2 regions of the Micromonospora globosa genome follow, and region 2 is predicted to be linked to the other one. Evidence: riboswitches for the same ligand, from Rfam matches in the RefSeq annotation. Region 2 holds a riboswitch; the other holds the start of a gene.
The links. A riboswitch is a leader RNA that binds a small molecule or an ion and turns the genes downstream of it on or off. The one in region 2 is predicted to bind glycine.
Positions count from the first base shown of each region.

Region 1 (4,411 bases), on a different contig from region 2:
GCAGGTGGCCGACGAGCTGGATCTGCTGGCGGCGCAGGTGGCGAACCTGCGGGCGGAGAACGAGCGGCTCAACGACCATCTGGAGCTGCACCGGCACGGGGTGATCCCGAGCACGGAGGCGGCGGTGGCGCCGGCGGCGAAGGAGGTCAACCTGTTGTCGGCGGCGCAGCGGGAGGCCGAGCAGATCATCGCGCAGGCCCACGACTATGCCCGCCGGGTCGCCGAGTACGCCCGTACCCAGTACGAGAGTTACATGCGGGCGGCGGCGGAGGAGGCGAAGCGGGAGGCCGAGCGGGCGGTGACGGAGTACCGCAGTACCGCCGGGAGCGGCTTCGACGACTCGGTGGCGACGCGTGAGGCGCTGCGGATCTTCGGCGAGATGATGATCTCGCACATGCAGGCGGCGGCCCGGCACCTCGACGACGGCAGTGAGCAGTTGTCGCGCACGATGGAGCGGATCGCGCGGGAGTTGCCGCAGGGCGGCGGGGGCACGCCGCAGCCGGCGTTGTCGCGGCACCAGCGTTGAGCGGCGTCCCGGCCCGTGTGCACGGCGGGCCGGGACGCGCCGGCGGGTGTCAGGCGGCGACGGCTGCGATCGCGTCGGCGATGGGGGTGTCTCCGCCGACGAGTTCCAGGGTGTGCCCGGCGGTGGCCGGGGCGTACAGCAGGGCGAGCAGCACCCGGGCCACGTCGGCGCGGCTGATCGCGCCGGCTTCGACGTGCCGGGCCAGGGTGATGCGGCCTGCGGGTTCGTCGTCGGTGAGGCGGCCGGGCCGCAGCACCGTCACGTCGAGGTCCCGCGCGGCGACGTCGTCCTCGGCGGCCTTCTTGGCCCGCAGGTACGCCGCCCACACGTCGTCGGTGCCCTCGGCGGGGGCGGTGTCCACGCCCATGGAGGAGACCAGCAGGTAGCGGCGTACCCCGGCTCGTACGGCGGCGTCGGCGAGCAGCACGGCGGCGCCGCGGTCGACGGTGTCCTTGCGGGCGGCGCCGCTGCCGGGTCCGGCGCCGGCGGCGAACACGACAGCGTCGGCGCCGGCCAGGTGGGCGGCGAGGGTGTCGACGTCGGTGTGTTCCAGGTCACACACGACGGGTTCGGCGCCGGCGGCGCGCAGCGCGGCGGCGTGGTCGGGGTTGCGGATCAGTCCGAGCGCGGTGTCTCCGCGTCCGGCCAGTTCCCGCTCCAGCAGTTTGGCGATCTTTCCGTGCCCTCCGGCGATGACGACGCGCATGGGCTCAACCTAGCCCGCCTGGCCGCACCCCGCCGCGCGACCGCCGTACGGGTGGGAGGTGCGGGGTCCGGCGAGGGAGCATGGACGGGTGAGTGAGGCGTTCGAGGAGTTGACGCGGCTGGTGGCCGCCGGTGACGTGGTGGTGCTCAGCGGCGCGGGCCTGTCCACCGAGTCGGGCATTCCGGACTACCGGGGGCCCAGTGGCGCGGCGCGCCGGCACACCCCGATGACGTACCAGGAGTTCACCCGGGATCCGCTGGCCCGGCGGCGGTACTGGGCGCGCAGCCACCTGGGCTGGCAGACCATCGCCCGGGCGGCGCCCAACGACGGGCACCGGGCGGTGGCCCGGCTGCAGGACGCCGGGCTGCTCGGCGGGATCATCACCCAGAACGTCGACGGGCTGCACACCGCCGCCGGCGCCACCGGCGTGATCGAGCTGCACGGCCGCCTCGACGAGGTGACGTGCCTGGACTGCGGTAACGCCACCGGCCGCGACGAGCTGCACCGGCGGCTGTCCGAGGCGAACCCGGGCTTCGACGCGCGGGTGGCGCGCGTCAACCCCGACGGCGACGTGGACCTGCCCGACGAGGCGGTGACCGGGTTCCGCGCCGTCGACTGCGGGGTCTGCGGCACCGGCATGCTGAAACCGGACGTGGTGTTCTTCGGCGAGACGGTTCCCGCGCCCCGCGTCGCGGACTGTTTCGCGCTCGTCGAGCGGGCCCGGGCGCTGCTGGTGCTCGGGTCGTCGTTGACGGTGATGTCGGGGCGGCGGTTCGTGCTGCGGGCGGCCCGCCACGGCATCCCGGTGGCGATCGTCAACCAGGGCGTCACCCGCGGCGACGGGTACGCGGCACTGCGCCTGGACGCGCCGCTGGGCGCGACGCTGTGCGCGCTGGCCGACCGGGTGGCGGCGGCGCCGGCGCCGGTGTGATCAACCCCCGGGACATGAGCCGGAAACACGCCCGCTGGTAGCGTGGGAAGTGCCGGTACCACCCACGTGGGAGAGACCGTCGATCCGACGGCGCCGAAGGGGCAGATTCTCCCCGGAACCTCTCAGGCAAAAGGACCACGTGGGCAGGCGCTGTGGAGCGCGTCAGCGCGACTCAGGGGGAGGCCGACCCGTCGACCTCGCCCCACCAAGGAGCGCAGCGCATGATCGCAGAGCAGTTCGCCGACCGGCACATCGGCCCCGGCCGCGACGACGAACGCCGGATGCTGGACACCGTCGGTTACGGCTCCGTCGACGAGCTGATGGACGCCGCGATCCCCGAGGTGATCCGCTGGCACGGCACCCTGGACCTGCCCGCCCCGGCCAGTGAGCGGGAGGCTGTCGCCGAGCTGCGCGCCCTCGCGTCGCGCAACACCGTCGCCGTGTCCATGATCGGCCTGGGTTACCACGGCACGCACACCCCGGCGGTGATCCGCCGCAACGTGCTGGAGAACCCCGCCTGGTACACCGCGTACACGCCGTACCAGCCGGAGATCAGCCAGGGCCGGCTGGAGGCGCTGCTGAACTTCCAGACCATGGTCACCGACCTGACCGCCCTGGCCACCGCGAACGCCTCGATGCTCGACGAGGGCACCGCCGCGGCCGAGGCGATGACGCTCGCGCGCCGCGCGTCCAAGAGCAAGAGCCCGGTGTACGTGGTCGACGCCGACGCGTTGCCGCAGACCGTCGCGGTGATCGCCAGCCGCGCCGAGCCGCTCGGCATCGAGGTGCGCGTGGTCGACGTCGAGCGTGACGAGCTGCCGGCGGAGTTCTTCGGCCTGCACCTGCAGTACCCGGGCGCCTCCGGCGCGGTCCGCGACCACCGGGCGCTTGTCGACGCGGCGCACGGCGTGGGCGCGCTGGTGACGGTCGCCGCGGATCTGCTGGCGTTGACGCTGCTGCGCCCGCCGGGCGAGATCGGCGCCGACATCGCCGCCGGCACCACCCAGCGGTTCGGCGTACCGATGGGCTTCGGTGGGCCGCACGCCGGTTACCTGGCGGTGCGCTCAGGCCTGGAGCGGATGCTGCCCGGCCGCCTCGTCGGGGTGTCCCGCGACGCCGACGGCAACCCGGCGTACCGGCTGGCGTTGCAGACCCGTGAGCAGCACATCCGCCGGGAGAAGGCGACCAGCAACATCTGCACCGCCCAGGTGCTCCTCGCGGTGATGGCCGGCATGTACGCCGTCTATCACGGCCCGGACGGGCTGCGCGCCATCGCCCGGCGTACCCACGAGGCGGCGGCGCGGCTCGCGGCCGGGCTGCGCGCCGGGGGCGTGCAGGTCGCGGAGGTCGCGTTCTTCGACACCGTCACCGCGACCGTGCCGGGCCGGGCCGCCGAGGTGGTCGCAGCCGCCGCGGCGCGCAACGTGAACCTGCGGCTGGTCGACGCCGACCGGGTCGGCGTCTCCTGCGACGAGACCACCACGCCCGCGCACCTGCAGGCGGTGTGGGGGGCGTTCGGCGTCGACGGGTTCGACGGCGACACCGACGCGGCCCTGCCGGACGGGCTGGCCCGCACGTCGGACTTCCTCACCCACCCGGTGTTCCACAGCCACCACTCGGAGACGGCGATGCTGCGCTACCTGCGCCGCCTGGCCGACTTCGACTACGCGCTGGACCGCGGCATGATCCCGCTGGGGTCGTGCACGATGAAGCTCAACGCCACCACCGAGATGGAACCGATCACCTGGCCGGAGTTCGCGCACCTGCACCCGTTCGCGCCGGACGAGCAGACCGCCGGGTACCGGGAGCTGATCGCGCAGCTGGAGGGCTGGCTGGCCGAGGTGACCGGCTACGACGCGGTCAGCGTGCAACCGAACGCCGGGTCGCAGGGTGAGCTGGCCGGGCTGCTGGCGATCCGCGGCTACCACCGGGAGCGCGGCGAGGGCCACCGCGACGTGTGCCTGATCCCGTCGTCGGCGCACGGCACGAACGCCGCGTCCGCCGTGATGGCCGGCATGCGGGTCGTGGTGGTCGGCTGCGACGCCGACGGCAACGTCGACCTGGTCGACCTCGACGCGAAGATCGACAAGCACCGGGACGCGCTCGCCGCGATCATGGTGACGTACCCGTCGACGCACGGCGTGTACGAGACCGGCATCGCCCAGCTGTGCGCGAAGGTCCACGACGCCGGCGGTCAGGTGTACGTCGACGGCGCGAACCTCAACGCGCTGGTCGGGTTCGCCAAGCC
Region 1 is NZ_JNZR01000018.1:25,019-29,429, forward strand. Features, by position in the region: gene IF06_RS0117425 (DivIVA domain-containing protein) at 1-526, shown strand, start outside; gene IF06_RS0117430 (NAD(P)H-binding protein) at 576-1,232, opposite strand; gene IF06_RS0117435 (NAD-dependent protein deacetylase) at 1,321-2,163, shown strand; glycine riboswitch at 2,221-2,311, shown strand; gene gcvP (aminomethyl-transferring glycine dehydrogenase) at 2,385-4,411, shown strand, end outside.
Region 1: it holds a riboswitch for glycine, as region 2 does, so the genes downstream of both, gcvP (aminomethyl-transferring glycine dehydrogenase) here and gcvT (glycine cleavage system aminomethyltransferase GcvT) in region 2, are expected to answer to the same signal.

Region 2 (4,411 bases):
GGAAGCAAGGCGTGACGAAGCGATCTACCACCCGCGGGAAGCTCGGGTTCCCCGTACGGTCAGGAGGTGTGGCCGGGGTGGAGGGGGTGCCGATCGACGAGGCGAGCCACCCGCGTGCGTAGCGACGTGTCAGCCTCCTTGGCGGTCAGAGCATCGGCGATGATGTCGGCCACCTCCGTGAAGTCCGCTTCGGAGAACCCTCGGGTGGCGAGACCGGAGGTACCGATCCGTAGCCCGGAGGTGACCATCGGCGGGCGTGGGTCGAATGGCACGGCGTTACGGTTGACGGTGATGCCGACGCCTTGCAGCAGCCGCTCCGCCTGCGCGCCATCGAGATCCGCGTGGCTCAGGTCGACCAGCACCAGGTGCACGTCGGTGCCTCCGCTGACCACCCGGATGCCGGCCTTCGCGACCTCGGCGGCGCAGAGACGATCGGCAACGATCTTCGCTCCGGTCAGGGCGCGCCGCTGCTGATCCTGGAACTGCGGTTCTCCGGCGATCCGAAAGGCCACTGCCTTCGCAGCCACGACATGCGCCAGCGGACCACCTTGCTGGCCTGGGAAGACCGCCGAGTCCAGCCTCCGCGCGAGATCGGTGTAGGCGCTGAGGATGGTGCCGCCGCGGGGGCCGCCGAGGGTCTTGTGCGTGGTCAGGGTGACGACATGGGCGTGAGGGACCGGGTTGGGATGCAGACCGGCCGCGACCAACCCGGCGAAATGTGCCATGTCTACGAGCAGGTATGCGCCTAGCTTATCGGCGATCCGCCGGAACCGGGCGAAGTCGAGCGTTCGAGGGTAGGCCGACCAGCCGGCGATGAGCAGCTTCGGCCGATGCTCGCGCGCCAGCTCTTGGACCTCATCCATGTCGATCAGGTGGTTCTCGGCGCCTACGCGATAGCTCACGGCCCGGTACAGCCGCCCCGAGTAGTTGATGCGCATGCCATGGGTCAGATGACCGCCGTGAGCGAGGTCGAGCCCGAGGATGGTGTCACCCGGCTCGATCAGAGCAGCCATCACGGCGGCGTTCGCCTGCGATCCGGAATGCGGCTGCACGTTCGCGTAGGCGGCGCCGAACAGGCGCTTGGCCCGGTCGATCGCCAGGCGCTCGATGTCGTCGACATGCTCGCATCCGCTGTAGTAGCGCCGTCCCGGGTAGCCCTCCGCGTACTTGTTGGTGAGGGCCGATCCCTGCGCCTGAAGGACGGCTCGGGGCGCGAGATTCTCGGAGGCGATCATGCCCAGGGTCTCGTGTTGCCGGCGTAGCTCCCGGCCGATCGCCTCGGCGACGGCGGGGTCGAGGTCGGCCAGATCATCGTCGAAGGCTGCCATCGGGGCCTACCGCGACTCGTTGGAGAAGGCGCGGTACTCGTCCGGCGACATCAGGGAAGGCATCTGCGCCAGCCGGACCCGCAGGAGCCAGCCTTTGCCGTACGGATCGGCGCCGATCAGGCCCGGATTGGCGATGACCGCCTCGTTGACGGCGACGACCTCTCCGCTGACCGGGAGATACAGCTCCGCGACCGACTTCGTGGACTCGACCTCTCCACACACGTCACCGGCAGTCAGGTGGCTCCCCGGCTCGGGCAGTTGCACATAGATGACATCACCCAGCGCTTCGGCGGCGAACGCGGTGATGCCTACTTCGGCCGGCTGAACCGAGTCGTTGACCCACTCGTGGTTGAGGCTGTACTTCAGGTGTTCCGGTACGTTCATGACGCTGAACCCTCGCAAGGAATGGCCGCGGATCACCGCGGACGACGGTAGAACGGAAGAGGGACGATCTCGACCGGCTCGGTGGTCCCCCTGATCTGCACGGCCAGCCGGATGCTGTCGCTGGTGCCGGCACGGATGCTGGCCATCGCGATCGGCCGTTTGAATGTGGGTGAAGGGGTGCCGCTTGTGATGAGGCCGACCGGATCAGCACCATGGCCGTCGTCGGTCAGCGTCACCACCTGCTGGCCCGCTCGGGGAATTCTCTGCCCGGACGCGACGAGGCCGACGAGCCGACGGGTAACGCCGCTCTTGTGGGCCTCGGCCAGCGCGGCTCGTCCGACGAAGTCGCCTGGTTTGACGAAGGACACCACCCGCCCCAGCCCGGCATCGAACGGGGTGACGTCACGGCCGATCTCTGCGCCGTACAACGGCATTCCAGCCTCGATGCGGAGGGTGTCGCGGCACGCCAGCCCTGTGGGCGTCAAGCCGTGACGCCGACCGGCCACAAGCGCTGCTTCCCACGTGCGCACCGCGTCTTCGGCGTGTACGAGCAGTTCGAAGCCGTCTTCGCCGGTGTAGCCGGTACGAGCGACGACGGCTGGACGACCGTCGATGTCCAGTAGCGCTGCGGTGTAGTAGCGGAGCCGGGTGAGTCCCGTACCGGTCAGGGCTTCCACGATGGGGGCGGCGCGCGGCCCCTGCACCGCGATGATCGCCCGCTCGTTCGTGCGGTCGGCGGCCCAGGCCGCGTAGTCCGCACAACGGGTCCTGATGGCCGCATGTACGACGCGTGTGTTGATGGCGTTGACGACCAGCAGGTACCGGTTCGATGCGAGGCGATAGGCAACGAGGTCGTCCAGCACCCCGCCGGCGGCGTCGCAGAGCATGGTGTAGCGCGCGCCACCGATCGGTACGGCAGACAGGTGCCCGACCAGAGCGTAGTTCAGTGCTGTCGGGGCCTCCGGCCCCGATACCTCGAGCTGCCCCATGTGGCTGAGGTCGAAGAGGCCGGCCTGTTCGCGTACGGCGCGGTGCTCAGCGAGCTCGCTTCCGTAGCGAAGGGGCATCCGCCAGCCGCTGAAGTCGGTGAATCGAGCTCCGTGTCCTATATGTGATGCATGCAGAGGTGAGCGGAGCAGAGCCGCAGGGTCCTGGTGCACGGGGGCGCTCCTCGTCCCGACGCACGCGGCGTCGAACGGTCGGTTGCCTCCCGCTCTGTCATTGACCTGAGAGCTTCACCGCTGCGTCAGCGGCTTGCACCGTGGGTGAGACGACGGTCGTCTGCTTTCCAGAGTCACCTCGCCTGCACGGTAATGGGGCCTGAGAGTTTCTTGGGAGTTTGCTCCTTCGGCGCTCCGAATGAACGGAGTCTCTCCCGTGCAGGTTCGAATGGTGTCTATGTAGTTGTGGGCCATTCGCAGGTTAGGTGACGGCACATACCGCGTCAACATCATCCTGCCCATAGCTGATGCCTATATATCGCCGTCGGATCGCTACGACGCTGCGGGATGGGCGTGGGGATTGGCCCGCCACCATCGGGCGAAGGCAGCGTTGTCGTTGACGTGATCCAGGTAGGCCCGGGTGATGGCCTGGAACAAAGCGCTGCTCTGTGCAGAGGTCAGCGCATCGCGCCGCCAGACGACCATCAGCCTGGCCAGCAACTGCGGCTCCCCGCGCAGCGGCAGCACCCGAGTCCCGGCGGCCGGGGCCCAGGTCGGGTCGACCAGCCGGACACCGTCTCCGGCGGCCACCAGTGGGTGCGCGGCGCCACTCGGCGCTTCGTACCGGATCTTCGGCTCGAAACCTGCGGCGCGGCAGGCCCGTCGCAGCGAGGCGAGTGAGCCGTCGTCCGGCCCCGGCGGACACACCCACGATTCGTTTCTCAGGTCGGCCAGCCGCACCTGCTCGTGGTGGGACTGCGGGTGGGAGGCGGACATGGCGACGAAGATCGGGTAACGGGGGATCAGTGGCCGGCTGGTGAGCGTGGGACCGATCGGCAGCTCGAAGCCCTCAAGGATGCCCAGCAACGCGGCATCCAACTGGCCTCGGGTGAGCGCCTCCACCAACAGTCGCGAGGACGGCTCTATCTGCAGCGCGATCTCCGGATCCGGGAACGCTTCCGCGACGTGGCGTACGAGGCTGCCCGCGCAGGCGATGTGGACGGTGCCGAGTCGGAGCAAACCTGGAATGGGGTGCCGGTCGCCGAAGTCCTCGACGAGCGCGTCGACCTCGGCCAGCACGACGCGGGCGCGCTGGAGCACCTGCTTGCCGAGTTCGGTCGGTTGCATACCGGTACGGCTTCGGACGAACAGCGGCCCACCGACCGTCTTCTCGATCCGATGCACCTGGGCCGTCAGCGCGGGCTGTGACAGGCCCAGGCGGGCGGCGGCGCCGGTCACGCTTCCGGCCTCGGCGATGGCACTGATCGCCCGCAGGTGGCGCACATCGATGCCCATGACCGAGATTATGCACGCGGCCGCAGGCGGCGCGGCGGCCACAGGCCAGGCGGGCGCGCCGCCCGGCAACTCCCGCCGGGCGGCGAACTCATACCCATCACATGTGGTTCAGTAGCGCGTGCTCACCGTGGTGCCAGAGCAGGCGGTCTTCCCGTAGAGGCTGATGTAGTGGTAGCCGGCGGCCGGGCTGGGGATGGCCAGCGACTCGGTGTTGCCGGCCCCGGCGGAGGAGCGGGTGGCGTT
Region 2 is NZ_JNZR01000046.1:1,167-5,577, forward strand. Features, by position in the region: gene glyA (serine hydroxymethyltransferase) at 60-1,328, opposite strand; gene gcvH (glycine cleavage system protein GcvH) at 1,335-1,712, opposite strand; gene gcvT (glycine cleavage system aminomethyltransferase GcvT) at 1,745-2,872, opposite strand; glycine riboswitch at 3,011-3,100, opposite strand; gene IF06_RS0129635 (LysR family transcriptional regulator) at 3,206-4,168, opposite strand; gene IF06_RS0129640 (collagenase) at 4,277-4,411, opposite strand, start outside.